Regions from separate parts of the Eubacterium sp. SB2 genome, predicted to be linked through region 1. Evidence: a T-box and tRNA genes for the amino acid it is inferred to sense, from the RefSeq annotation. Region 1 holds a T-box; the other holds one or more tRNA genes.
What was found. A T-box is a leader RNA that pairs with one kind of tRNA and senses whether it is charged. The one in region 1 lies ahead of leuS (leucine--tRNA ligase), so its partner is inferred to be a tRNA-Leu.
Positions count from the first base shown of each region.

Region 2: it encodes a tRNA-Leu, which carries the amino acid that the T-box ahead of leuS (leucine--tRNA ligase) is inferred to sense. The anticodon was not compared.

Region 1 covers NZ_LN865151.1:450,933-465,564, forward strand. Annotated here, with positions in the region: gene BN1938_RS06875 (MFS transporter) at 1-1,177, shown strand, start outside; T-box leader at 1,313-1,532, shown strand; gene leuS (leucine--tRNA ligase) at 1,647-4,076, shown strand; gene BN1938_RS06885 (ACT domain-containing protein) at 4,153-4,524, shown strand; gene BN1938_RS06890 (cobalt-precorrin 5A hydrolase) at 4,543-5,622, shown strand; gene BN1938_RS06895 (uroporphyrinogen decarboxylase family protein) at 5,699-6,709, opposite strand; gene BN1938_RS06900 (PocR ligand-binding domain-containing protein) at 6,860-8,107, opposite strand; gene BN1938_RS06905 (hydantoinase/oxoprolinase family protein) at 8,297-10,297, opposite strand; gene BN1938_RS06910 (coenzyme F420-0:L-glutamate ligase) at 11,415-12,611, shown strand; gene BN1938_RS06915 (DUF3795 domain-containing protein) at 12,644-13,195, shown strand; gene BN1938_RS06920 (putative signal transducing protein) at 13,256-13,498, shown strand; gene BN1938_RS06925 (DUF6323 family protein) at 13,669-14,211, shown strand; gene BN1938_RS06930 (DUF6179 domain-containing protein) at 14,241-14,632, shown strand, end outside.
Region 2 covers NZ_LN865152.1:465,612-480,243, forward strand. Annotated here, with positions in the region: gene BN1938_RS09540 (hypothetical protein) at 1-1,818, opposite strand, end outside; tRNA gene BN1938_RS09545 (tRNA-Leu) at 2,159-2,244, opposite strand; tRNA gene BN1938_RS09550 (tRNA-Val) at 2,253-2,325, opposite strand; tRNA gene BN1938_RS09555 (tRNA-Asp) at 2,382-2,455, opposite strand; tRNA gene BN1938_RS09560 (tRNA-Ile) at 2,477-2,550, opposite strand; tRNA gene BN1938_RS09565 (tRNA-Thr) at 2,579-2,651, opposite strand; tRNA gene BN1938_RS09570 (tRNA-Glu) at 2,658-2,729, opposite strand; tRNA gene BN1938_RS09575 (tRNA-Asn) at 2,786-2,857, opposite strand; rRNA gene BN1938_RS09580 (23S ribosomal RNA) at 2,931-5,827, opposite strand; rRNA gene rrf (5S ribosomal RNA) at 6,358-6,475, opposite strand; rRNA gene BN1938_RS09590 (16S ribosomal RNA) at 6,564-8,096, opposite strand; tRNA gene BN1938_RS09595 (tRNA-Ser) at 8,520-8,609, opposite strand; gene idi (isopentenyl-diphosphate Delta-isomerase) at 8,912-9,514, opposite strand; gene BN1938_RS09605 (prenylated flavin chaperone LpdD) at 9,611-9,994, opposite strand; gene BN1938_RS09610 (UbiX family flavin prenyltransferase) at 9,987-10,565, opposite strand; gene BN1938_RS09615 (SLC13 family permease) at 10,719-12,101, opposite strand; gene BN1938_RS09620 (non-oxidative hydroxyarylic acid decarboxylases subunit D) at 12,237-12,470, opposite strand; gene BN1938_RS09625 (non-oxidative hydroxyarylic acid decarboxylases subunit C) at 12,504-13,931, opposite strand; partial or broken gene BN1938_RS23915 (LysR family transcriptional regulator) at 14,252-14,359, shown strand; gene BN1938_RS09630 (LysR family transcriptional regulator substrate-binding protein) at 14,426-14,632, shown strand, end outside.

The sequences.
Region 1 (14,632 bases):
AATCAGTCAGAATCTTTCACTCTTCGGCTCATCAGTGGTAGGATTCTCAATTATATGGTACATTACACTGAAAACGTCTTCCGGGGCCTGGATTACGGCTGCAACGATTGCGACACTGGTACCTCAGGTTCTTGTTTCCCTATGGGCGGGGGTCGCGGCCGACCGCTATAATCGGAAATGGCTGATAATGCTTTCGGATGGTTTTACAGCGCTTGCGACTCTGGCCGCATTTATTGCCTTTGAAAGTGGAAGAGAAAGTGTGATTTTATTGATCATCATTTCCTTTTTCCGCTCTCTTGGCGGCGGAATCCAGGCGCCTGCGGTCAATGCGCTGTATCCGCAGATCGTGCCTGCAGAACAGCTGGTCAGAATTAACGGATTGAATCAAACAATCAATAATATTCTTCTTCTAATTTCACCGGCGGCGGGCGGCGTCATACTGGGCGTTCTTGGAATACGCTGGACATTTCTCGTGGATGTCGTGACCGCAAGTGCGGCGATATTAATAATGTCATTTATGAAAATTGAGAAAAAGAAAGCGGAAATGGGACAGGAGTGCGGGGCCGTGGGAAAAGGCAGCGTCATCGGGGAACTGAAGGATGGCGTAAGATATACCAGGAGGCATCCTCTTCTGAAGATAATCATGCTTTGCTATGCTGTGACATTTATCCTGATTACTCCGGCATCCGTACTATCTCCGTTGATGGTATCACGGACATTTGGGGAGGAAGTATGGAGGCTGACGGCCAATGAGGTTCTGTGGACCGTGGGATCCCTGCTGGGCGGTGTAATCGTTGTCTGGAAAGGGGAGATTAAAAATAAAATCACTGCGATCGCGGCGGCGTTGGTCGGATTTGGGGTGACATTTGCCCTGATGGGGTGCAGCAGTACATTCATCCTTTACCTCATGCTCGATTGTATATGCGGGATGTTCCTGCCGGTTCTGGTGACCGCGCAGACGGTACTGATTCAGACGAATACCGAACCGGAGTATATGGGGCGGGTGTTCTCGCTGCTTCAGTTTGTCTCGCAGGGTGTGATGCCGGTTGCTATCCTGGGATTCGGCCCTTTGAGTGATCTGGTAAAAATACAGTATCTGATTATCATATGCGGAATCCTGCTGGCGGTCTGGGGAATCTGGTTCAGACAGGCGGCGGAGAAGGCTGAGGGAGTGTAGGTAACGAGCTTTGGTTTGGCGGATGGAGGGACGCTTAATGACTAAAACTCGCCCCCAAATCCCGATAAATTATGAAATCAGGGAGAAAACTACTTGACTTATTTTAACATTCTTCCTATAATAAATAAGAATATTGCAGAAACTTGGATGAGGAGTACTAAGAGCCTATCGTTTTCAGAGAGCTGCCGGAAGGTGTGAGGCAGAAGCGTAAACTCCCAACTCGCCTCGGAGTTCTTTTATTGAATTAAAAGTAGATAAAAGCGGGACTTCCCGTTACAGAAGTAATGAGTGCATCCGGAAACATTCGGATGAATGAGAGTGGTACCACGGAAGTCAAAGCCTTTTCGTCTCTTAATGAGATGTGAAGGCTTTTTATAAGTGTGGAAGAGGTAACAGAAGCGGCCCGCCCACTTTGGTTAATTCGTCCGGTAATCGCGGACAAAAGTGTTGAATGTAGGAGGATATTGTAATGTCTAAGATTGTGTACAATCACAAAGCAATTGAAAAGAAGTGGAGAGAGCAGTGGGCGGAGAACCCGGTGAATCCCAAGGTAGACGATGACGGGAATAAGAAGCAGAAGTATTACTGCCTGGATATGTTCCCGTATCCTTCGGGGAACGGCCTCCATGTAGGCCATTGGAGAGGTTATGTCATCTCTGATGTCTGGAGCCGTTATAAACTGCTGCAGGGCCATTATATCGTGCATCCGATGGGATGGGATGCCTTCGGCCTTCCGGCGGAAAACTATGCCATCAAGATGGGCGTTCATCCGGCAAAATCCACAGCTGAGAATGTAGCTAACATCAAACGTCAGATCGATGAAATCGCTGCGCTCTATGATTGGGATATGGAAGTGAATACAACAGATCCTGAGTTCTATAAATGGACCCAGTGGATCTTTGTAAAGATGTTTAAAGAAGGTCTTGCATATGAGAAGGAATTCCCGATCAACTGGTGTCCGTCCTGTAAGACCGGCCTGGCAAACGAGGAAGTTGTGAATGGAAAATGCGAGCGCTGCGGTACGGATGTGACCAAGAAGAATCTGCGCCAGTGGATGCTGAAGATTACCGCTTATGCGGAACGCCTCCTGAACGACCTGGACAAGCTGGACTGGCCGGAGAAAGTAAAGAAGATGCAGTCGGACTGGATCGGTAAATCCTACGGCGCGGAAGTGGATTTTCCGGTTGACGGAAGAGAAGAGAAGATCACGGTCTACACGACAAGACCTGATACTTTATATGGAGCCACCTTCATGGTGCTGGCTCCGGAGCATGAGCTGGCGGCATCGCTGGCCACACCGGAGACGAAAGAGGCGGTAGAAAAGTATATTTACGATGCGTCTATGAAGTCCAATGTAGACCGTTTGCAGGATAAGGAAAAGACGGGAGTATTTACAGGGAGTTATGCCATCAATCCTCTGAACGGAGAAAAGACACCGATCTGGCTGTCTGACTATGTACTTGCAGATTATGGAACAGGAGCCATTATGTGTGTACCGGCGCATGATGACCGTGACTTTGAATTTGCAAAGAAATTTGATCTTCCGATCGTGCAGGTTATCGCAAAAGACGGCGTAGAGATTGAAAATATGACGGAGGCTTACACGGATGCTGCCGGCACAATGATCAATTCCGGCGAGTGGAACGGCATGGAATCTGCTGTGCTTAAAAAAGAGGCGCCGCATATGATTGAAAAAAGGGGAATCGGCCATGCTACGGTAAACTACAAGTTGCGTGACTGGGTATTTTCCCGCCAGCGTTACTGGGGGGAACCAATTCCGATTATCCACTGTCCGGACTGCGGAGCTGTTCCGGTTCCGGAAGAAGAACTGCCGCTTCGCCTGCCGGATGTAGAATCCTATGAGCCGACAGGGACAGGCGAGTCACCGCTTGCCGGAATCGAAGACTGGGTTAACTGTACCTGTCCGGTCTGCGGAAAGCCTGCAAAACGTGAAACCAATACGATGCCGCAGTGGGCAGGATCCTCATGGTATTTCCTGCGCTATGTAGACAGCCATAATCAGAACGAACTGGTATCCAGAGAAAAAGCGGATGAGATGCTCCCCGTAGATATGTATATCGGCGGCGTTGAGCATGCGGTACTGCATTTACTGTATTCCCGCTTCTACACAAAGTTCCTGTGCGATATAGGGGCCATTGATTTTGATGAGCCGTTCCAGAAACTATTCAATCAGGGTATGATTACCGGAAAGAACGGCGTTAAGATGAGCAAGTCCAAGGGAAATGTAGTTTCACCGGATGACCTGGTAAGAGATTACGGATGTGATTCCCTGAGAATGTATGAGCTCTTCGTAGGCCCTCCGGAGCTGGATGCGGAGTGGGATGACCGCGGAATCGACGGCGTCAACCGTTTCCTGAAGCGTCTCTGGAATCTGCTCATGGACAGCTGCGGCAAGGATATCAAAGCAACGAAGGAAATGATCAAGCAGCGCAACAGGCTGGTCTATGACATCACGACCCGTCTGGAGTCATTCAGCCTGAATACAGTAATCTCCGGTTTTATGGAGCATAATAACAAGTTGATCGAGATCGCTAAGAAAGAGGGCGGAATTGATCAGGAGACACTGGAAAACATCGCAGTACTTCTTGCGCCGTTTGCACCGCATTTTGCGGAGGAGATGTGGGAACAGCTGGGGCATACGGATACGGTATTCAAAGCAGGATGGCCGTCATATGATGAGTCCAAGATGAAGGACGATGAGATCGAAGTTGCCGTTCAGATCAACGGAAAGACTAGAGCCGTTGTGACAATCGCGGCGGATGCAGACAAAGATACAGCCATAGCAGCCGGTAAAGAAGCGGTTGCGGATAAACTGACGGGGACGATTGTAAAAGAAATCTACGTGCCCGGAAGGATTATAAATATTGTGCAGAAGTAATTGGGAAGATTCGGCGCGGGTAATGCAGACATTACCTGCGCCATTTTATCAAAGAAGGGGCAGGAGGGAATGCCATATGATAATAGAGGTGCTGAGACAGGAGTTTTCTGTGTGCAGGGTAACAGACCTGTCAGAAGTGAATATGAAGGATGAATTTTGTTTTATTGGAAAAACGGATGAGGAGAATTCCCTGGTCTGCAGTTCACAGCATGTCCCGTCCAATGCGGCTGCCTGCGACAATGGCTGGCGTGCTTTCCGCATCCAGGGAACTCTGGACTTTTCCCTGACCGGAATACTTTCTAAGATCTCCCGCCTGCTGGCAGGGCATAAGATCGGAATATTTGCAGTATCAACGTACAATACAGACTATATACTGACTAAGAGTGGGAATTTACAAAAGGCGCTTGACGTACTTGAGGACAGCGGGTACCAGATCAGTTTTTTGTAGTTCCCGGGAGAGATATATATGGAGAATAAAGGAAAAGAAGAGAAACCGATTGTCATATTCAGTTTTACGGAGGAAGGGTGCAGGCTGAACAGAAAATTGAATGCACTGCTGGCAAAGGCAGGTTACAAGTGCGGAAGTTATACAACGGAACGTTTTGCCGCAGGATTCGGGATGAAAACGATGGATCAAGATCTAAAGCAATGGATAGGGGAGCGATGGGGGCGCTGCTCCTTTCTGTTCATCGGGGCAGCAGGAATTGCAATCCGATATATTGCTCCATGGGTGGCAGATAAGTATCGGGATTCGGCCGTGCTATCTATGGATGAAAAAGGAGGATTTGTCATTCCGCTTCTTTCGGGCCACGTAGGCGGAGCTGTCAGACTGGCGATGCTGATCGCTGAGCAGACGGGGGCAGTACCGGTAGTTACAACGGCAACCGATGTACAGAATAAGTTTGCTGTGGATGTATTTGCAAAAGAAAACCATCTGCACATCGGGAGCCGGAGGCTTGCAAAAGAGATTTCCGCAGCGGTACTGGAGGGAAAGAAGATCGGGTTTTACAGCGCTTATCCGGTGGAGGGCAGGATGCCGGAGGAACTGTGTGTCTGCCGCAGCCTGGAAGAACTGAGCGGGCTGCCGCTGGGGATTGCGGTGGCAGATGCAGGGGCAGAGATAAAAGAGGGGAAAGGCATCTTGTTTCTTCCGCCAAGGAATCTTGTGGCAGGGGTCGGATGCAAAAGAGGAACCCCCGGGGCCAGGCTGAAGGAAAAGTTGGAAATACTCTTAAAAGAGCTGGGCGTATCCCTCTGCCAGATCCAGGCACTTGAAAGTATTGACCTAAAAAGGGACGAGGCAGGACTGCTGGAGCTTGCACAAGAGTGCCGGGTTCCCTTCGCAACGTATTCAGCTGACGAACTGCAGGAAATCGAAGCCGTCAGTTCTCATTCTGAGTTCGTGGAAAAGATCACCGGAGTGGATAATGTCTGTGAGCGGGCTGCCAGAAAATATGCACCCGAAGGCGTTCTGATACAGCCGAAGATCAAGCTGGAAGGGATCACTTATGCGGTGGTCAGAGAAAATACAATAATAAGATTTTGATTCCGGAATAAAAAAGCAAAAAGGGGGAAACAAAAAGGAAGAAAGCGGCAGGTTAAGCCGTTTTCTTCCTTTCGTTTTAGTCTGCGTAAAATTCATTGACAGCCTCGAAGAATGCATGTATATTCTCCCATTTTGAAAGCGGAGGGATGTCGCATCCTGAAGATATTACAAAGTTTGGATACTTACAGCATGCTTCCATAACGGCTTTCGTCTCTTCTTTGATGGACTCCACCGTACCGTTTCTGAACTGAGAAGCAGGATCTACGTTGCCGGCAGCAGCGATATGAGCAGGGATATGCGGCATCATTTCTGCCATGCTGATCGCATTGCCAAAGTGAAGCAGCGGGCATCCGGTTGCGATAATTGAGTCGATCTGCTGTATCGTGCAGTTTCCGCAGTTATGGTATACGATGATGAATTCGTCATCCTGAACGGCATCTACAATTTGTTTTACATAATCTGCTGAAAATTCTTCGGCAAGCGCCGGGGAGAGCAGTCCGGCTAGAGGCTCAGCCAGAACAATACCGTTAGCACCCACACGTTTGTATTCTGTACAGTAGTTAATGATGAATTTCGTGACTTTTTCCAGAACGGTATGTACCATATCCGGTTCTTCATAACAGTAAATCATTGCCTCGGACACATCCATCAGTCTTCCGGCGAGTGAAAACGGTCCAATAGCGCCTGCCAGCACAGGTCTGTCTGTTATTAACTTTGAGGCCTTTTCAATTGCTTCTATATAGAGTCCGGTACGTCCGCTTCCAATCTCAGGAATTTCCAGAGCGTCTGCTTCCTCCTCTGAGCTGACCACACTTCCTATTACGGTAGGCACTTCTTCATCAGAGACACGGATTGTTGAACCAAAGCACTCTGCCTCAACAGACAGGTCCATTAGGCTGACAGAAGCGGCGGCGTCTGTGTTTTCTGCAACCAGCTGCATACCCCGTGCCTGCAGATCACTGCTGGAAATCAGATCCTTTACCGTTATGTCCATTAACTGGATAGCAGGGAATGATAATACCGGCATTGCCTTTTTCACCGGTGCATTGATTGTATCCGCGATCCACTGTTTCATGTTCATTTTCATAAAAAATTACCTCCTGGCTCTCTTCTTTTTTATTTGTATTTGATGACTCAAGTATAGAAGATCTGCGGGGAGGTTTTTATGAAAAATATTCTATTTTTTGGTTTTTTTTAAGTTTATTTAAAAAAGATCAATATTGGATAAACGAAATTGCTACCGGTACTGCTTAGGTGTCAGTCCGGTATACTTTTTAAACACTTTAGAAAAGTAACTCTGGTCCTCAAAACCTACGGCGACGGCAATATCAATGATTGAAAAATCCGTATTGGAAAGCAGGCGTTTGCTTTCCTCTATACGCACCATGTTCAGATACTCTTTGAAAGAAGAGCCGGTGGACTGCTTGAACATGGTAGAAAAATAAGACGGATGGAGATGAACGTGGGAGGCAACATCTTCCAGGTTAATCGGTTCGTTAAAATGTTCCGATATATAAAGCATGGACTTTTTTACAAGTTCACTGTTTTTGGAAGGAATATAGTTAAACATACTTTCAGAAAATGCCTCTACAATCTCCTGCAGTTTAAAACAAAGCGTATCCATTGTGGTAATCTGCTGCAGGTTTTTCAAAAAATGGTTATTCAATTTTAAAATGTTATCAGTAGGAGCGCCACTCTCAATTGCCGCCCTGGAAAGCAGGGAACATAGCTCAATCGCCCTTGACTTCACGATCTCAATGCTGTTGCCCTCTGAGAACAGAACATAACCGAGCAGGTCATTGAGTATCGCATTGGCCTCGTGGACATTGCCCACCTTTACCTTTGCGATGAGGTCCTTTTCCTTTTCATAAGGATAGGATGCAGTGCTGATATTTTCGGCTTTGTAACGCTGTATGGATTCATTGATCCTGGACTGCTGGAGCAGTTTTTGGCTATTCTGTTTGAGCTCTTCTTTACTGTCGTCGATCAGGTTAGCGAACAGATAATATAAGAGGTGGCTGATATGATTGACCATGGACGGAGATACAACGGGAATATTGCTCGTTTCATCGTATAATTCCAGGGCCTCATCGGTTGGAATGTTGTACTTCCTGGCAATGTCCGAGATCAGGATGGAGTCCGGGGAATCCATCAAAAACGGCCCTACCAGAATAGAGCCGAGGAATGTCTTTTTGCTGATCAGAGGGAACACGATATGATTCAATTCAGCATGACAGGAAAATATGTAAGGCTCGCCAAGCGTGATCGCTTTTTTACTGGCTGATATATGCATTTTTTCACAGCTGTCGTTGGGAGGAAGATAGTCCTGGAAACAGCGGCAGAAGCTGGACATCTGTCCGCTTACAGCCAAAAACTCCCCATGTTCGTCTATAACCTGGATAGGAAGCCTCATACAGGCATAAAATGTGTCTACCATGGAGTGCAGTGTATCTTCCGAAACGATGGAATATAATAAAGGTGCCATTCGTAAGCCTCCGTTTCACTAATTTTTAGTACCATAAGTGTAACACACTTTTCTAAGAATATGGTTAGAAATTGTAAGAAAATATCAAAAAAAGTAAAAAGAAGTAACAGTTCAGGCCTGTCTGAACTGTTACAAAAAGAACGCAGCAGTCCGGGATTAACTGTACTGTTACAAAAGAACAGGAAAAGCCTAAATGGCTTTTCCTGTTGCGGTCGTGCATACAAGTTCGTAGAGCAGGAGCGGATTGGCGCTGATGGCGGCTTCCTTACGCTCTATGCGGCGGGAAGTGGTCAGTGGCCCGATGGCACCCTGGGTTCTGGCAATCTCCATTGCCAATGACTTGGAGGCTTCCTTGGCATACTTTAGCGCATCTTCATACTCTTCAAAAAAGACAGATTCGGAAGCAGTTGTGACATGGAATCCGTTCATTTCTTCCTCCTCGTAGGCGGGCTTTACTTCGGCGGTGGCGGTGGCTGATATATTGCCCACAATCGCACCGATCGCATTTGCCACAGAGGCGTGAGGCGGGATCACAGCTTTCGTTCCGAGCAGCCTTGCCACAGCGGGCAGAAAAATGTGTGTAGGAGCTCCGACGCCGACCAGAACAGCCTTTGTAGAAAAGCGGGCTGAAAACAAAGAATCGTCTCCTGATTTCAACTGTGCGTAGCTGATATGGATGAGTGTTTCTATCTGTGAATCGGACATCGTATGTTTTAAGCCCTCTAATTCCGTGTCCATCAGAATACGGATCAGATTACAGTAGAGCTTTTCCTCCACCATATCATAAATTTTCCGGCAAAGTTCTTCCCTGGAGATATGGGCGTATTTTGCAATAAATTCCACGCCGGCCAGGGAGGCGTCTTTGTCAAAGGCTGTAAAATCCCCGCATATATGCATCACGTCAGTTGGTGTCAGACCGGATCTTAATAAAATGCCGTCCTCCTCAAGACGGGCAGTTTTTAGTCCGTAGATATCTTTTCCGATCGCCTTTGCCGCATTTGGGTACATCAGAGGCCCGTTTTTCAAGGCTTCACAGAGAGCCAGTTCGTCCTCCGTGTACTGCGCATGCACAGAGACATCTTTCATAAGCACGAAGAATTCATACAACGGGAAGGTATGTCCCTCGGGATATGCATCCAGTCCGGTCAGCTGTTCCTTAATGCCGGGATAGTTGGAGGCGAGCATGCACAGAGGCATGATCCGGTAATTCTCAAGGAAAAGGCCGCCGTCGTAATTATAATGTACGGCGGTATCGCCGCCCAGAGCAAAGGTGTCTACATAAAGGCCCTTTACAAAGGTCTTCCAGTCCCCGATCTGGATCCCGTCGTATGCACTCAGGGGTTCCCCGCCTTTAATGATGGCAATATCGGTAGTCGTACCCCCCATATCTACAATGACCGCATTTTCTTCCGAGACGAGATGCTGAACCCCCGTAATGCTGGCCGCGGGTCCGCACAGAAGCGTCTCCACCGGGTGCCGGCAGGTGTATTCATCGGACATCAGATTGCCGTCGCTGCGCATAATCACCACCGGAAGAGAAAGCCCATGGCTTAAAAAGACAGCTTTTACCGCGGACATGAACTCATGGATGACCGGGATCAGCCGCGCGTTAAGCAGCGCCCCGGCGCCCCTTCGTAAAATATTTCTGTCGGGAAACAGATCGTGCCCCAGAATTACGGGAATATCAAGCACCGATTTTACGATTTCCGCCGCTCTTTTTTCATAACTGCCAAGATGCTCTTTTGCGAAGAGCTGTACAATACTGATACAGTCACAGTCCCCTGCAAAGTCCTGCAGGTCTTTGGCAAACTGTGTCCAGTCGGGCTGAGTACTTTTAGAGGGCTTGGAAGTCAGTTCACATTCAAGCAGATACACGTCCTCCAGCGATTCGATCCCGTAATCCTGATAAGAAGATTCCAGCGTCTGGCGGGCCAGCCCGATCAGGACAAGCTTTCCTTTCCCGCCCCTGTTTTCCACGCATGCATTGGTTGCGAGTGTTGTAGACAAAGAAAGCGCTCCGCAGGAGGAGAGCATGTCACCGGGAAGTTTTGCCAGTACATTGTGGATCCCTGTTTTTAAATCTTCTTTCGTTGTCAGAGACTTAGCAGATGCCAGTATTTGATTCGTTTCCAGGTTATACACAACTGCATCCGTATAAGTGCCTCCGGTATCAATTCCAATTCCTATCATAAAAATCCCTCTTTTCCACATGATCTATGTTAAGTTTAACACTTGGAAGAGACCAAAGAGAGTAGTTTTTTAGGGAGAAAAGGTAAAAAATACGTGAATTTGCTTATCGGGATTCAGTTGACAGGCTTCAGTCCTGTCGACGGACGGGGACGCTTCATGACAGGGAGGCCGGGAAGGTGCTGGGGCTGTATATGCCGTTGCGATATGCACCCATGCTGCTAAGTGATTCTAGAACAGCCGATGCCGGATAGGCGGGTACACTGAACACATCACGGGAAATCTGATGATTTCCCGCGCTGGGTTCAGTAAAAACTTGATTTGGAGATCAAGTTTTTCCCCGCCTATCCGGCATCGGCTGTTCAAGAATCACTAAGCGCATTCCAGCATTTCGCAACGGCATATACAGCCCCAGCACCTCCCCGGCCTCCCTGTCATAAAGCTGGCTCATCCAATCGGCAGGAAAACCCGCCATCCGGGTGGGATCCTGGACCAGGGCAGCGGATGTGGATTGGCTATGCGTGTCTTTTTATCTTCAAGATGTGTATTGAATTATTTTGATACTGGAACCGTATCCCTTTGCTTATGTACACCTACTGGGGACATAAAAGTCCCGCCAATTCTATATCCATACGCTGCCCCCGTTTGAGGCCCCACCTTAGGAACGAGTCCTTTTCCTGCCGGTTGGATGCGCCAGCTCCATGAAGGGATAGCCGAAAGCCTCCCGGAGAACATCCATGTCCTTTCAAAAACGCTCAAAGCGAACCTTAGAAATTCTTGGTGGGAAACAGCCCTGAAAATGGAGAGATTTTTGGATTCCGAATCCAAAAATCAGCTGACCCAGCGCGAGAAATCATCGGATTTCTCGTGATGTGTCAGTGGTGCTCCATTTTCAGGGCTGTTTCCCGCCTAGAATTTCTTAGGTCCGCGGCCGCGTTTTTGAAAGGACATGGATGTTCTCCGGGAGGCTTTCGGCTATCCCTTTATGGAGCGTCCCCATCCGCGCCGAAACTAAAGCTCGTCGCTAAATCCCGATTTAGATGTTGTTATTTATGGTATAATTGATGAAAATATGATAAAATAAAAAAAGTTAAAAGAAAAAATAAGGAGTGACTATATTATGGAAAGAAGAGTTGGAACTGTTTCAAGAGGAATTCGCTGTCCCATTATACGCGAGGGAGATAATCTGGCAGAGATTATCGTAGACAGCGTGCTTTTAGCTGCCGAGAGCGAAGGGTTTGAGATCCATGACAGAGATGTTATTGCAGCCACCGAATCCATAGTGGCAAGAGCACAGGGGAACTATGCATCCGTTGATAACATAGCAGAGGATGTAAAAAATAAGCTTGGAGGCGAGACTATCGGAATTATTCTGCCTATTCTGTCAAGGAATCGATTCTCTATCTGCCTGAAGGGAATGGCAAGAGGCGCGAAAAAAGTTGTGCTGATGCTGAGTTACCCGTCAGACGAAGTGGGGAACGAGCTGGTATCCCAGGATAAGCTGGATGCGGCAGGCGTGAATCCCTACAGTGATGTCCTGGATCTGGAGCGCTACAGAGAGCTGTTCGGTGAGAACAAACACCGTTTCACGGGCGTGGACTACGTGCAGTATTACAGCGATTTAATCCGAAATGAAGGCGCAGAGGTGGAGGTTATCTTCGCCAACCATCCGCAGGAGATTCTTAAGTATACCAAAAAGGTAATTAACTGTGATATACATAGCCGTGAGAGAACAAAGAGGCTGCTCAAAGAAAACGGTGCGGAGATTGTCTGCGGCATGGACGATCTGCTGAACACTCCGGTGAACGGAAGCGGCTGCAATGAAAAATACGGGCTTCTCGGATCCAATAAATCCACCGAGGAATCTGTTAAGTTATTCCCGCGGACAAAGGAATGCGGTGAGCTGATTCTGGAAATCCAAAAGTGTATTCTGGATAAGACAGGGAAACATGTGGAAGTGATGGTATACGGCGACGGAGCGTTCAAAGATCCTGTCGGAAAGATCTGGGAGCTTGCAGACCCATGCGTGTCCGTTGCAAATACCCCGGGGCTGGAAGGTACGCCGAATGAGGTGAAGTTAAAATACCTGGCGGATAATGATTTCAGAGATTTATCCGGACAGGAATTAAAAGATGCCATTTCACAGCGCATCAAAGAGAAAAAAGACGATCTGGTGGGAGATATGGCGGCACAGGGAACAACCCCAAGACGGCTTACAGATCTGATCGGCTCACTTTGTGACCTGACGAGCGGTTCTGGTGATAAGGGAACGCCGGTTATCCTCGTGCAGGGATATTTCGATAATTATGTATCCTAACGTACTGATCCGGTCATAGCAGGGAGGTTTAGATGCAGAAATACAGAAGACCTTATCCCCAGTTTTCTCTATGCGGATTAAACTGCGGGCTGTGCCCCATGTATCATATTAGTGAAGAGTCACACTGTACCGGCTGCGGCGGAGAAGGAAGGCCCACGTGTGAGATCATCCGCTGCAGCATGGAACATGAGAATGTAGAATACTGCAGCCAGTGCAGCGAATATCCCTGTGACAGATATCTGGAGGAGGAATTTGATTCTTTTGTGCCAAAGCGCAGCAGAGAAGATTTTGCATGTGCTAAAGAGCAGGGAATGGACTATTATAGATCTGTGCTCGATGAAAAAATAGAAATTTTACGGTTTTTATTAAAAAATTACAATGACGGGCGGAGGAAGAGTTTTTTCTGTACGGCAGTCAATCTTCTGGAACTGGATGATATTAAAGCAGTACTGGAACAGATATCGGGAGCCGTGGAAGAAGACAATACGTTAAAGGAAAATGCGGCGATCGCAGTACAACTGTTTAAGAACATGGCTGACCGGAGGGAGATCTCTCTGAAGCTTAGAAAAAAGCCTGGAAAATAATGCAGAGCGCGTACCGGTAGCCGGCAGCTGAATCTGCAGTGCGAGAAGGAGGATAACAGTATGGAAGGAATGAAGGTTACAAAAGTATGTACAGCACGGGATAAGGTAGAGGCAGAAATGATCCTGGACATCTTGGGCCAGCATAATATCCAGGCGTTCAGACAGGGAATTGCCAGCGGAGGCCTCATGGATATCTATACGGGAAACTCCATCTTCGGCGAGGATATTTTTGCAGATGAGAGCGATGTGGAAGCAGCCAGAGAACTGATTTGGAATATAATAGAAGGGGCAGAGGAAGAGTAAACAATCTGCCGTTTAAACTGCATATGCGGAACCAATAAAAATGAGGCGGAAATTTGATTTCCGCCTCATTTTCTATCCTTATATTACCACAAAAAGCGCATTTTTTCAAGTCTTGTAAAGTTTGCAGCGCGGCCTTATAATGAAAAATCAATTGTGAAAGGGGCGGTGTTATGGAAACGAGTATTTTAGAACTTCTGGAACTGGCAAATAGAAAAGAGGAACTGGCATTATTGTCCGCAATGAATCAGAAGACGGAGCGCTTCGGACTCGCGCTCAGGGAGGAAGATATCAAAGAGCTTGCAGAATGCCGGAATCAGAGCCTGAAAAAGTATGGCAGGGTGGAATTCGGGAGGGGAATACTGGATCAATTGATTTATGTATTCTGTGATTCACAGTATATCAGTCAGCAAAATTATCTGTCCAGTCTGGAGAGACTCCAGGATATTTTTTATGAATTCAAAAATGCGGCGCTGGATCAGATGACAGATGATGAGGTTCTGACCTTTATGAGAGAACAGTTCGAGACAGTCTGTGCAGGAGATCTGGACTATCTGGAGGAAACATGCCTGGAAGTCTTTACCGCGGCGGTCCGTGCAGGCTACCGTGGATATACGGCCAGCGGCGGAAACGGAGAGTATGAACAGTTCGATGAGGTGCCCCGCTGGGACAAAGAATTGTATCTGCAGGCGCTTAGGGAATTGTGCTGGGAGTAAATGGGAAAGCAGTGGAAGGAGGTTCTCGGATGCACAATGAGATGGAAGAATTACTGCCCGTTGTGGCAAAACTGGCCGAACGCTATACGTCAAAGGAAAGTTCTTCTGTTTCCTATAAAACGGCGGAACAGCTTATGGGAGCAGTCGTTTACTGTATCAATGAAGTGGCGGGAAAGTCTGCGGAATATATGCTTCAGGGGCGGCGGGCAGGGGCTGCGTCCTCCTATGAGGCCGGGTACCGGATTGTACTGGAGAAGACCGGCCGCGCCAAGGAGATATATCACCATATTATTGAAGGCTTTGACGACTATGGATGCAAAAATTACAAGGAGACGATTGCAAGCGGTATGCCCGCTTTTTTTACCTTGTATGATCCGGTATTTCATCCCCAGGACCATATTCTGACATTAGACTATCCGGT
Region 2 (14,632 bases), on a different contig from region 1:
ATACGTCAGCGCTTCCCACCAGCGATCCGGGTTCTGAGCCCTGAAATCATTGGAATAGCCAATATTGGCCAAAAGGAGTTCCCCATAGCGCCTGGTACTCTCCCCTCTGTTGCTTTCGCACAGAGCACCTGCTGTCGGGCCAAAGCCTGCGTTATCATAATAGTGCTCCGTGATTGCGGCTTTATAAGTTACCGCATCCTTATCCACCCGGTCCATGACCTGTTCCCATAAGGATTGTATCTTTGCGTATTTCTTCGTCATGCCTTTTACTTTCAGCTTATCCAGCAATTGATTGAAATACAGGAAATATACGCCTAACATCTGTGCTTCCTCTTTTCCGCGCTCCTCCTGGTGCAGATCCGGGTTCACCCTTAACTCAAAAACATCCGCCGCCCATTCCAGGTACGTACCTGCATCATGCAGTGCAAGGACCTCATCCCCAAACTCGGATAACAGATAAAACAGATGGCTAATATATTCAAAATCCATGCAGCGGTAAAAATCACCGTAAAGTTTACGCGGTTTTCTAAAATCTCCGTCTACAAACCATTTTTTTCGTACATAATTTACCGCGCAGTTTTCCACTTTCCTGACTTGTTCAACATCCGGAGTACCGAACAGATTTTTCTTCAGAACCAGATTTGCTTTTCCTAGAGATTCCCCTTGATTGGAAACCGGCTCGAAAGCATAAGGAGGTTCTCCATTTTCGTCATGGTAAAGGCTGCTGCAAATATATTCCACGCGTTCTTCAACCACCGTTTCTATCCTGTCCATCACATTCAGTACCACAAAGTCTTTCGTACCGTCAGAAAGCTTTATGACTACTTTGTGTTCCCCCATTGCCTCCGGCTTGAAAAAAAGGCTGTATTGCCTCTTTTTCTCCTTTTCCCGTATCGGGATTGCAAGTTTTTTCACGATTCCATCATCTTTGTAAAAAGCATCTGCTGCTATCGCATCCACTCCCGCTGGTACTCTTACGGATATCCTTGCGGTTTCTCCAATAATATTAAGGGGCGTGTACTCCATCTTGGGATGTTTCCATTTCAGCCCTTTTTTATAAAAATCCTCGGGACTTTGATTCGTATCAATCACGTACTCCCACACCTTATTTTGGCCTGCTTCAAGGACCAATCCGTCCTTTTCGTATATCCAGTCATGATTTTCAAACTTTTCCGGATAACCGCCTGCCAGATACAATTTATGGAACAACATGCCGTCTAAAGAAGGAGACACATTTTCGAAAAACAGATTCCGATAATCACAATAGGTACCGATTGATTTTGTCCTTCCCTTTACCTGATAAAATCCGAGATTCTCTCCCAATCCGTCCCTTCGCACTGCGCTTAGTTTCGTATAGTCCGTTGAAACAGACGGAAAGACTGCGGCAGAATTATGTATGTTCCTAAGCACATTTTTATCTCGAAACATCACATAGGCAAAGGATATCCATATACCGAACTCTTCTATCTTAATCTCCTTTTCCGTCAGATTTTTTAGCTGTATGGTCCAGAAAAGCGCCTCCTCATTCTTACCCAGGTCATAAGTCATCTTCACCTGTAATTCTTTGGCACTAAAGGTAACTGTTATCTTATCTTTTTCTTCCTTTATGTTGGCCATCAGCCCGTCACTGCTCGCCTTGTTACCATTCGCAAGAATGTCAAAAAGTCCAAACAGTTTGTCCGCATCCTGATAATCCGCCTGCTGTAAATAGGTGTCTTCCATCACCCAGTTCATCTGATGTGGATCATCTTTTATGACTAATTCAGATACATAACCTTCTTTTTTCACTGACATCATCAGTTTTCTATTCTCTATCATAAGTAATCCGCTCCTTTCTTACGTAAATTTAACACTTCAGTTCTTGCCTTTCTACATGAAATCCCAATCAAAACTTAACAAATTTCACACTCTTTGTTTCTGATGATTATCAATTCAAAATAATCTATGCACATCCAACAAAAAACATTTGATATATTTATTCATATTCTCCTTGGATGCTCATACTGCCGTATAAAGGATATTTGCTAAATATAAAAACCGCTGGTTACTCTCAATCACTTAGAGTAACCAGCGGTTTTTATATCCTACGAAGTTTGTCTCGAAAGCAAAAAGCACCTCAATCCTGCTATTTACAAAGGATTGAAGTACTTTACACGAATGCCGCAGACCGGAATCGAACCGGTACGGGTATCACTACCCACGGGATTTTAAGTCCCGGGCGTCTGCCAGTTCCGCCACTGCGGCACAATATATGGGACCTATAGGGCTCGAACCTATGACCCTCTGCTTGTAAGGCAGATGCTCTCCCAGCTGAGCTAAGATCCCATAATATTTACTTGTACATCAGAGACAATTATAACTCTTTTTTTCTCTAATGTCAACGACCCAGAAGAGACTCGAACTCTCGACCTCCGCCGTGACAGGGCGGCGCTCTAACCAACTGAGCCACTGGGCCTTATTAAGTTTTTTAAAATAGTGGACCTTCGGGGACTCGAACCCAGGACCGATCGGTTATGAGCCGATTGCTCTAACCAACTGAGCTAAAGGTCCACGTGTATTATGTCCCAAAAAGGAACAAAGCCGATGATCGGACTCGAACCGATAACCTGCTGATTACAAATCAGCTGCTCTGCCAATTGAGCCACATCGGCATAAAATGACTCCTACGGGAATCGAACCCGTGTTACCGCCGTGAAAGGGCGATGTCTTAACCGCTTGACCAAGGAGCCGCATAAAATCATATATAAAGTTTTGTAGACCGTAAGTAGTGCTCACGGTCTACAAGCTCCCCGAGTTGGGCTCGAACCAACGACCCTTCGGTTAACAGCCGAATGCTCTACCACTGAGCTATCGAGGAATATGATACTATATCTGTGTACCTTCAAAACTGCATACAAAGAATTAAATCCATCCATTTCCTATCACCTTGCTTGGTTATGCCCTCGACCTATTAGTAACAGTCAGCTCCATGTGTTGCCACACTTCCACCTCTGTCCTATCTACCTCGTCGTCTTCAAGGGGTCTTACTAACTTGACGTTATGGGATATCTCATCTTGAGGGGGGCTTCACGCTTAGATGCCTTCAGCGTTTATCCCTTCCCGGCTTGGCTACTCTGCTATGCTCTTGGCAGAACAACAGATACACCAGCGGCCAGTCCAACCCGGTCCTCTCGTACTAAGGTCAGCTCCTCTCAAATATCCTACGCCCACGCCGGATAGGGACCGAACTGTCTCACGACGTTCTGAACCCAGCTCGCGTACCGCTTTAATGGGCGAACAGCCCAACCCTTGGGACCTACTTCAGCCCCAGGATGCGATGAGCCGACATCGAGGTGCCAAACCACTCCGTCGATGTGAACTCTTGGGAGTGATAAGCCTGTTATCCCCAGGGTAGCTTTTATCCGTTGAGCGATGGCAATCCCACTTTATACCACCGGATCACTAAGTCCTACTTTCGTACCTGCTCCACCCGTCGGTGTCGCAGTCAAGCCTTCTTATGCCTTTGCACTCTGCGAATGGTTTCCAACCATTCTGAGAAGACCTTTGAGCGCCTCCGATACCCTTTCGGAGGCGACCGCCCCAGTCAAACTCCCCACCTGACATTGTCCCCCAGCCGGATCACGGCTGATGGTTAGAAACCCAATACTGCAAGGGTGGTATCCCAACAGCGGCTCCCTTACAACTGGCGTCATAAGTTCTTAGCCTCCCACCTATCCTGTACATGCAATACCGAATCCCAGTATCAAGCTGGAGTAAAGCTCCATGGGGTCTTTCCGTCCTGGCGCAGGTAACCAGCATCTTCACTGGTACTTCAATTTCACCGGGTGCATTGTTGAGACAGTGCCCAAATCATTACGCCTTTCGTGCGGGTCGGAACTTACCCGACAAGGAATTTCGCTACCTTAGGACCGTTATAGTTACGGCCGCCGTTTACTGGGGCTTAAGTTCAAAGCTTCGCTTGCGCTAACCTCTCCCCTTAACCTTCCAGCACCGGGCAGGCGTCAGCCCATATACCTCACCTTTCGGTTTTGCATAGACCTGTGTTTTTGCTAAACAGTTGCTTGGGCCAATTCTCTGCGGCCTCTCGCGAGGCACCCCTTCTCCCGAAGTTACGGGGTCATTTTGCCGAGTTCCTTAACAATGCTTCTCCCGTCGGCCTTAGGATTCTCTCCTCATCCACCTGTGTCGGTTTACGGTACGGGTTTTAACTGAACAATAGCGGCTTTTCTTGGCAGCTAGCTCACGCACTTCGCTACTTTAGTTCGCTCCGCATCACGTCTTCGGATTGTATACCGGATTTGCCTGATATACTCCTACCCCGCTTGCACCGGATTTTCCACTCCCGGCTTGCGCTTTCTCTCTGCGTCCCCACAGTTCTGTCAGTTAAAAGTACAGGAATTTCAACCTGTTGTCCATCGACTACGTCTTTCGACCTCGCCTTAGGCCCCGACTTACCCAGAGCAGATCAGCTTTACTCTGGAAACCTTAGATATTCGGCCGGAAGGATTCCCACCTTCCTCTCGCTACTCATTCCGGCATTCTCTCTTCTTAACACTCCACTGCTCCTTACGGTACAGCTTCGTCGCAGTTAAGAATGCTCCTCTACCAATTAACATTCGTTAATTCCTAAGCTTCGGTAGTGTGTTTCAGCCCCGGACATTTTCGGCGCAGGACCTCTCGACTAGTGAGCTATTACGCACTCTTTCAATGGATGGCTGCTTCTGAGCCAACATCCTAGTTGTCTTCGAAATCCCACATCCTTTTCCACTTAACACACATTTTGGGACCTTAGCTGTAGGTCTGGGCTCTTTCCCTTTTGACCATCCAACTTATCTCGGACAGTCTGACTCCCATACATCATCTACACGGCATTCGGAGTTTGATATTCTTTGGTAAGCTTTGACGCCCCCTAGGAAATTCAGTGCTCTACCTCCGCAAGACTTGAGTATGAGGCTAGCCCTAAAGCTATTTCGAGGAGAACCAGCTATCTCCGGGTTCGATTGGAATTTCTCCCCTATCCACACCTCATCCCCACCCTTTTCAACGGATGTGGGTTCGGTCCTCCATTGCCTTTTACGGCAACTTCAACCTGGACATGGATAGATCACCCGGTTTCGGGTCTACTCCGACTGACTATGATCGCCCTATTCAGACTTGGTTTCCCTTCGGCTCCGGGCCTTTGGCCCTTAACCTCGCCAGCCAGCGTAACTCGCCGGACCGTTCTACAAAAAGTACGCGGTTGCACCTATATAGTGCTCCCACAGTTTGTAAACATATGGTTTCAGGTTCTCTTTCACTCCCCTCCCGGGGTCCTTTTCACCTTTCCTTCACAGTACTATGCGCTATCGGTCACTAAGGAGTATTTAGCCTTACGGGGTGGTCCCCGCATATTCCCACAAGGTTTCTCGTGTCTCGTGGTACTCTGGATACCGCCATGTCATGTTGGATTTTGCTTACGGGGCTTTCACCCTCTCTGGCCAGCTTTCCCAAAACTGTTCTGCTATCTTCCATGAATCAATTATGCGGTCCGAACCCCAGGGTGCACGCACCCTGGTTTGGGCTCTTCCGGTTTCGCTCGCCGCTACTTCCGGAATCACATGTTGTTTTCTCTTCCTCCGGCTACTTAGATGTTTCAGTTCACCGGGTTCCCTTCCTTAACTTATGGATTGGGTTAAGGATACTGGAGGTCTGCTCCAGTGGGTTTCCCCATTCAGAAATCTCCGGATCGATGGGTATTTGCCCCTCCCCGAAGCTTATCGCAGCTTATCACGTCTTTCATCGGCTCTTAGTGCCAAGGCATCCACCATACGCTCTTATTAGCATAACCAACTTGCCTTCTCTCACGGGTTGGAGTTCAGGCGACACATATCTAGCGTGATATGCGTTGGTAATAGGTTCCTCTTATTGAACTGCTAATGTTCAATAAAATTCAATTTTTTCCGTTCGTTTTTTTCGAACCAGTTAATGTTGTTAACATTACCTCGGATGTCTTGATTAATATCTTATCAAATGACATTTAATAGGAATATCTTATTGAATGTCTTTCAATAAGCATAAGATATTTAATCTGTTATATTATCGCTTATCAGTAATAATATAACCTTTCTTTGTATGCAATTTTCAAGGTACATATCCGGATGCTCTGCTTTCGCTTCCCATCCGCTGACTGTTTTATCAGTCATTACATACACGAATTCTTTCGTATATCTAATCACTGGTAAAACCAGCTATCATAACAGCACTGCCCTGCTGATTGGGTTGGCGTTGATAAGTTGTTGCTTATCCTTGCCGGTATCTATATAATAAACATTTATATAATACTGACGGCGCTTCCGTCATTCTGTTATTCTTTTTTAGATTTGGCGGCCACCTACTCTCCCACATCGTCTCCAATGCAGTACCATCGGCCGTCTGGGTCTTAACCATCGTGTTCGGGATGGGAACGGGTGTTTCCCCCAGGCGCATCGCCACCAAAAAATTTTGTTATGAGATCATGTCCTCTTCAGACACTCTCTTGATAACTAAACAATAGACAACATACTCTTTACTTCTTTCTTCCTTAGAAAGGAGGTGATCCAGCCGCACCTTCCGATACGGCTACCTTGTTACGACTTCACCCCAGTTATCGGTCCCACCTTCGGCAGCTCCCTCCTTACGGTTGGGTCACTGACTTCGGGCGTTACCAACTCCCATGGTGTGACGGGCGGTGTGTACAAGACCCGGGAACGTATTCACCGCGACATTCTGATTCGCGATTACTAGCGATTCCAGCTTCATGTAGTCGAGTTGCAGACTACAATCCGAACTGAGACGTTATTTTTGGGATTTGCTCCACCTCGCGGCTTCGCCTCCCTTTGTTTACGCCATTGTAGCACGTGTGTAGCCCTGCTCATAAGGGGCATGATGATTTGACGTCATCCCCACCTTCCTCCAGGTTATCCCTGGCAGTCTCTCTAGAGTGCCCGGCCGAACCGCTGGCTACTAAAGATAAGGGTTGCGCTCGTTGCGGGACTTAACCCAACATCTCACGACACGAGCTGACGACAACCATGCACCACCTGTCTCCCCTGTCCCGAAGGAAAGGCACCATTACGCGCCGGTCAGGGGGATGTCAAGAGCAGGTAAGGTTCTTCGCGTTGCTTCGAATTAAACCACATGCTCCACCGCTTGTGCGGGTCCCCGTCAATTCCTTTGAGTTTCATTCTTGCGAACGTACTCCCCAGGTGGCATACTTATTGCGTTTGCTGCGGCACCGAATGGCTTTGCCACCCGACACCTAGTATGCATCGTTTACGGCGTGGACTACCAGGGTATCTAATCCTGTTTGCTCCCCACGCTTTCGAGCCTCAACGTCAGTCATCGTCCAGTAAGCCGCCTTCGCCACTGGTGTTCCTCCTAATATCTACGCATTTCACCGCTACACTAGGAATTCCACTTACCTCTCCGACACTCTAGTTACATAGTTTCCAATGCAGTCCCGGGGTTGAGCCCCGGGTTTTCACATCAGACTTACATAACCGTCTACGCTCCCTTTACACCCAGTAAATCCGGATAACGCTTGCCCCCTACGTATTACCGCGGCTGCTGGCACGTAGTTAGCCGGGGCTTCTTAGTCAGGTACCGTCATTTTCTTCCCTGCTGATAGAAGTTTACATACCGAAATACTTCATCCTTCACGCGGCGTCGCTGCATCAGGGTTTCCCCCATTGTGCAATATTCCCCACTGCTGCCTCCCGTAGGAGTTTGGGCCGTGTCTCAGTCCCAATGTGGCCGGTCACCCTCTCAGGTCGGCTACTGATCGTCGCCTTGGTAAGCCGTTACCTTACCAACTAGCTAATCAGACGCGGGTCCATCTCATACCACCGGAGTTTTTCCCACTGTACCATGCGGTACCGTGGTCTTATGCGGTATTAGCAGTCATTTCTAACTGTTATCCCCCTGTATGAGGCAGGTTACCCACGCGTTACTCACCCGTCCGCCGCTCAGTCGCAAAACTCTTCAATCCGAAGAAATCTAAGTAAAGCGCTTCGCTCGACTTGCATGTGTTAAGCACGCCGCCAGCGTTCATCCTGAGCCAGGATCAAACTCTCGTTAAAAGTGTTTGTATCCAGGTCAGAATTAACTACTAGCTAATTCTATCCCTTTTACTGTTCTTACCACCGAGATACTTCTCAGTGATGGGTGCATCATTATGATGCTGTTCTTAAAAATTTTCTCTATAAGAAATTTTCAAGGGTTTGTTGTCTATTGTTTAATTATCAAGGTTCTTTGCCGTTCTCAATAAGCGAACTTCCATATTTTACCATGTCCATTTTGCTTTGTCAAGAACTTTTTTATTTTTCTTTTTTTCTGTTTGCCTGTCCTCTCTCGAGTCAGCTTAAACATATTAGCATTTCCTGTACTAGTTTGTCAAGACATTTTTTAAAACTTTTTTACAAAATTTTCATTTTTTCTTAACACACTCAGATATGCCGTTCTGTAACTGTCGAAACTGTGTTTCGCCATGTAAACAGAACAAACGGAGAAGGAGGGATTTGAACCCTCGCGCCGCTATTAACGACCTACTCCCTTTCCAGGGGAGCCCCTTCGGCCAGCTTGGGTACTTCTCCAAAACGTCCGCTATTAAATATACACGAAACCAGCCTTCTTGTCTAGTCCTTTTTAATCTTTTTTTAATTTTCTTCTTTTTACATTTTACGCGGCAATTTTCAGACATTTTATGCCATATGCAGTCCGGCCCTCTTCGGCATTCTTTTTCAGCCGGAATTTAAACCAGCCATTTGATTAAATACGCAAACGAAAAGTAAGCCCCCTTTTTTTTTATCAGGACCCTTTTCGTAAGATCCTTCTAACAGCCTGACGCTCAATTATATACAGAATCTGAAGGAAACGGGGGCATAATCTTCTCCACTTATATGCTGTCTTTGCCTGCCTGTAATTTCTTATTCACGTATTCCATGACCTCTTTCAGCGCTATCATAAACCAGGGCGTATAATGCTCCGGGTTTTCTTGGATATCGGACATAAGATCTTTCATTTTCACCCATCTTACCGCTTCCACTTCCTCTGGGTTTTCTGTCCAGGCGCCCCTGTACTCTCCTGCCAGCACATGGTCAAATTCAAACTCAGTCAATCCGTTTTCAAATGTATAGCGATAGACAAAGGACTGGATTTCTTCCAGATCCGTGGTCTTTATTCCCAGTTCTTCCTGAAGACGCCTGCAGGCTGCCTGATATACGCTCTCCCCCATTCTCGGGTGTGAACAGCAGGTATTGGTCCATAATCCGCCGCAGTGATATTTTTCTTTTGCCCGCTGCTGTAGCAGTATTGCGTCATCCTTATACAGAAATACGGAAAACGCCCGGTGAAGGCGCCCCTCTTCATGGGCCCTCATTTTTTCCATACATCCAATTTTTTGGTCATTCATATCCACCAAGACGACCTGTTCCTGTAAGTTATCCTCCTTAACCCTCTCCATTCCTTCCTGTGGCTCCATTCGCTGTTTTCCTTCCATAAGTCTCTCCATTCCACCGTTCCTATATGACGGCATTATCATAGTAAAATATTTTTATTTATATATTATCACATTACTATGGCTAGTGCCAGCCACCTATTTCTCACAACTGGTCTTTACTAATAACTTTTCAAGGAGTACACCACAGTTTGTCTTTACCATGCCGATCTGATCCGGAGTGATGCCGTCTACATGAATTCCGCATCCGCAGATCACAATGCAGTTCTTTTTTTTCGCCAGGCTCTCTGCAAACCATCTGCCTATGTCTTCATCTTTGTGCCCGGTTCCGTTGATCACACTGGAGGTAACGCCAATGCCCTCACCGGTCAGACTCGGCCTTGCTATCGACATAACCACACTGCCTATGTGCGGTGTATCCCCGCCGTAAACTGCCAGCATGTAATCTTTTCCCATTTCGACCACCTCACATTGTACATAGTACCCGTTAAACAACTCCTGTCTTAGTACGCTGTCATTCATCCTGTATTTCCTCCTTCCCTTTCCATGGAACAAACTTATCATAAGAAATCCCAAACTGTGCCAAAATCTTACCTACGATATGGTTGATCTGATCGCCAATCGTCTTTGGCCCATTATAAAAAGTCAGCACCGGTGGAATAATTGTGCATCCTGCATCTGCCGCTTCTTTCATGTTCCTCAGGTGAATGCGGTTCAGAGGCATTTCCCTAGGAACCAATACAACTTTGCGTCCCTCTTTCAAACAGACATCTGCTGCACGGATAATCAGTGTATCCGCATAACCGGCTGCAATCCCCGCAAGAGACTTCATACTGCAGGGCATGACAATCATGCCTTCCGTCACAAAAGAACCGCTGGATATGGAGGCTGCCATATTTCTTTCATCGTGAACTACATCAGCAAGGGCAAGCAGCTTCTCCATGGGGATTTCACTTTCTAGTTCCCATGTTGCCTTTGCACCGCTGCTCAATACCAAATGTATTTTACACCCCTCTATACTTTTCAGAGCCTGCATCAAATAATAACTCATCTCTACACCTGTAGCGCCTGTTACACCAACAATAATTCTCATACCTCTACTTCCTCCCTTTTAATAAGCTTCTTTTATAGAAATAGGTCGGAAACTTTTCGACAAGCTCCGGCCTATATCATATTTATAAAATTTGTCCCTTAAGTTCCGGCTCTTTTACTGTTAACACACTGTTTTTCAACGCCAGGTCCTGTATTATACCAGACCTACTATATTCCACCAGAGTACTTCCACTAATACCAGAATAAATACCACAACTGTCAGCGGAACGCCAAGCCGGATTGTTTCCTTTTGTGTATACATTCCGTTTTCTTCACCCTGTCCCACCAGCATATTCAGATGATGGAATGGAAGAATATAGTGTGATGCGATTGCCATATATACGATAAGTGCTGTTACAATCGGTGGAATCCCCATAGATTCAGTCAGGATCAGAACAGAAGGAATAACAACTCCCATTACAGCGATTACAGAACCCATGAACATATGCACGATCATTGAAATCAGTGCAATCAGCAATGCTAATATGAAAAGATTTCCCGGCAGATTTTCAGGCAGAATTGTATTTGCAATCCACATATTCATACCGGTAGCCCCACCTACAGTACCAATCGCCATAGCAGATGTCAGAAATACCAATACATGCACCGGTACCTGCCCCCAGGATTTTACAGTAAGGACTCCTCCGATAAGCGGAAGGCTCATGCACATCGCTACGCCCATTGTGACCCATCCGATATCAATCCCATGAATCGAGTCTGTCATCCATAATATAATCGCAATAATAAGCCATATTGCAGTTCTCTTCTCCAAACTGCTCATCGGCCCCTGTGCTTTTTGTTTTTCTTCGATTTCCTGAAGATTGATGGTTACCGGCTGAGAAGGTTTGAAAAGAAACAGAATCAGAACCAGTGTAATTACAGATGCAACGATTGCCGGGATTCCCATATACTGGAACCACCCTATCCAGCCGATGCTTATACTGTCGCCTGCATAGGAGGCAGCCAGCGGATTGATGACACTGTCGCCGGTCAGGAAAATCAAAGATACCGGCACCGATGCCGCGAATACAGTGAAACCAATTTTAACTGCATCTACTTTCGGGATCTTAGCACTTTGAATCACGACTGCCATAACTGACATAATCAGGAATGCTCTCGGCCATGGATGTGGTATCAGTACACTCATGATAAACGTCAGCACAAAAATCGAAATAATGATTCCGTTGTAAGACCGCACAAATTTCTTGATAAATGCATATGCAATACGTTCGCCAAGACCGGAGTCTTTTACCGCCCCCGCAATCATATATGCTCCCATAACAAGCCACATGGTAGAGGAACCATACCATGATTTAAACACAAGGTCGGGTGTCGCAACCTTGCACACAATCAGCATAATCAGATAAAAACCACCTACAAAGCCCGACTGCGCCACATTTGTCGCCCACCATACTACGGTCATTAAACTTAATGCCAGACATCTCTGACCTTCTGGTTCCATTCCGGATAATGGTAAAAGCATAATAACAACCGCCACTGCAATACCCGCCAGAAAGCCTATGACTTTCTTGTTCATTAGTAGACCCCCTTTTACTCATTTATTTTTATTTAACTATTCTTGTAGTTTGATATCATTTTCAGCCATATTTACCAGAAGGCCTGTTCTGGTAATGGAACAGGCCCTCTCGTCATTTGATCTCAGAACACTTCATTAATCAAGCGGTGGTACCGGCGGAATAACCTGTAATTCCGGGATCTCTTCCGGATTTAATTTGAATTTTTCATGAATATCAGGATTTTCTGTTGATCTCCATGAATACACACAAGTTTCACACACGTATACTTCCCATGCATCTCCAACCGGAGATTTTACCATTACTCTTATTTTGTCACTACCACAACGTGGACAAGTCATATCTTCTACCTCCTTCAATATTGCAGACATCCGCTCCTGCAGATGATTTACATGCCTTTTGTCTTATTTGAATAATTCGCGAAGTTTTTCTTCCCACTCACCTGTTTTTGCCGGGGGCTCAAGGAGTTCTACTGCACGCGGATTCGGCTCTGGCGCTACTGGTGTTGTCGCATCAATAATCATCTTTGTATGCATACCTGCCGGATAAGAGGAAGGATCAAGAGGCATACCAGGGCAGTTCGGAATAATTGCAACATCTTTGTCCGGTTTTACTCTCGATGCCATTGCCCACATAACCTGCTCCAGGTTAAATGGATCCACATATTCATCTACAACAATTACGATCTTAGTATAAGGCATACCGTGCGGTGTGGATAACAGACGGAATGCAATGCCTTTTCCATATCCGCCATAACGGCATTTGGTAGAAATAATTGCGATATGCCCATGCATATACATTGCATTCAATGCTACCAGTTCCGGGAACCCTTCTTTAATCTGTTTGTACAGAGGTACAGAAGTATTCAGTGCCATCAGATAATCAATCTCTGTCCATGGGATACCAAGATATAGATTCTCAAAAATCGGATCTGTTCTGTGTGTAATATGCTCAATCTTTACAACACACTGATTACGTGCTCCTGAGTATGAGCCGGGGAACTCACCGAATGGTCCTTCCACTTCACGTACGCGGGGCTCGATGTAGCCTTCCAAAATAACCTCACTTCCTGCCGGAACATAGAGGTGATCACTCAAATCAGCTTTTACAATGTCAATCGGAACTCCATCCTGAAGCGCACCTACAAACTCATATTCATTTTGCGTATATCCAACCGGTGTGGAAGCCATGAAGGTTACCAGCGGGTTATTACCAAGCGCAATTGCGATCGGCACTTTCTCATTTTTACGTTCAGCTTTTTCCAGCTGCACAGCGATATCGTGCATAGCCAGGGCCTGAATACCAATTCTGTCTTTATCTTTCACCTGAATACGATATGTACCTACATTCATTTTATCGAAGTTGCCCGGATCTTCCGGATCAGCAGTTACCACCGATGCCTTGGAGATAAAGAAACCGCTGTCCTGATCATTGATTCTGTAAAGCGGGAGGACTTCAAAAAGATTGATGTCTTTATCCACTACATTTTCCTTGCATGGAGCCGCATCTCTTTCAACAATATTTGGCGGTACCGGGAATTTATCCCATCTGCGGTTCAGTTCAAAAAACTGTTCCTTAACCGGTGTGTCTTTTGGCATGCCCATCATTAACGCATGATTTGGCCATGAACCGTGAACGTTTGTTACTACCTTCCCTTGATAACCATTGATGTTTTCGAATAATACAGCCGGCCCGTTTTTGATATTTGCTGCCGCACGACCTGCAGATGCAATATCCGGCTCAGGCATCACTTCTTCTTTCACTCGTACCAGTTGACCTTCTTCCTCCAGGGTCGCCAGAAATTCCCTTAAGTCTTTGTATACTTTTGCCACGCCTTTTCCTCCTTACCTATTCGCTGATTAATTTAGAAACCTCTTGTTACATTTTGTTAATTTAGTTCAACAAAGCGCTTTTGTTTACGAGTTCATTATAGGTTTTTTCAGCCGTAAAACGCAATTCACATTTCTCCCGAGTATTATTCCATAATGGAATTGCAGGTTTATCAACGCATTTAGTATAATATTTAACAAATGAGATGTGCTCTGGATTACCCAGCCTATAATCCAGGAATATCCTGTCGAAATTCGAATAGAATATAAAATAAAATCCCGCATGAATCACGGAGGTGTGGCATATGACCCTTTCACAGATCATGTATTTTCTCGCAGTTGTAAAGCATAAAACCTTTACGCAGGCAAGCGACGAACTATACATATCCCAATCTTCTTTGTCCAAACAAATTAAAGCTCTGGAATTGGAACTTGGACACACCCTTTTTATTAGAGAGGCCAAAGAAAACTCTTTGACTCCCGCGGGTGAACGCTTTTTGGAATATGCAACTAAATTTTCCAAAGATTATTCCTCCATGATGTCTGACTTAAATCAGATAAATGGCAATTTGTCCAAGACGGCTTTAATTTTAGGGGTACTCCCCATCATCAACGAATATAGCCTGAACAATGATATTGTTTTTTTCCAGAAGCTCATCGGCTCCTCCAATATCTATATAAATCTGCTGGAACGGGAACAGGAG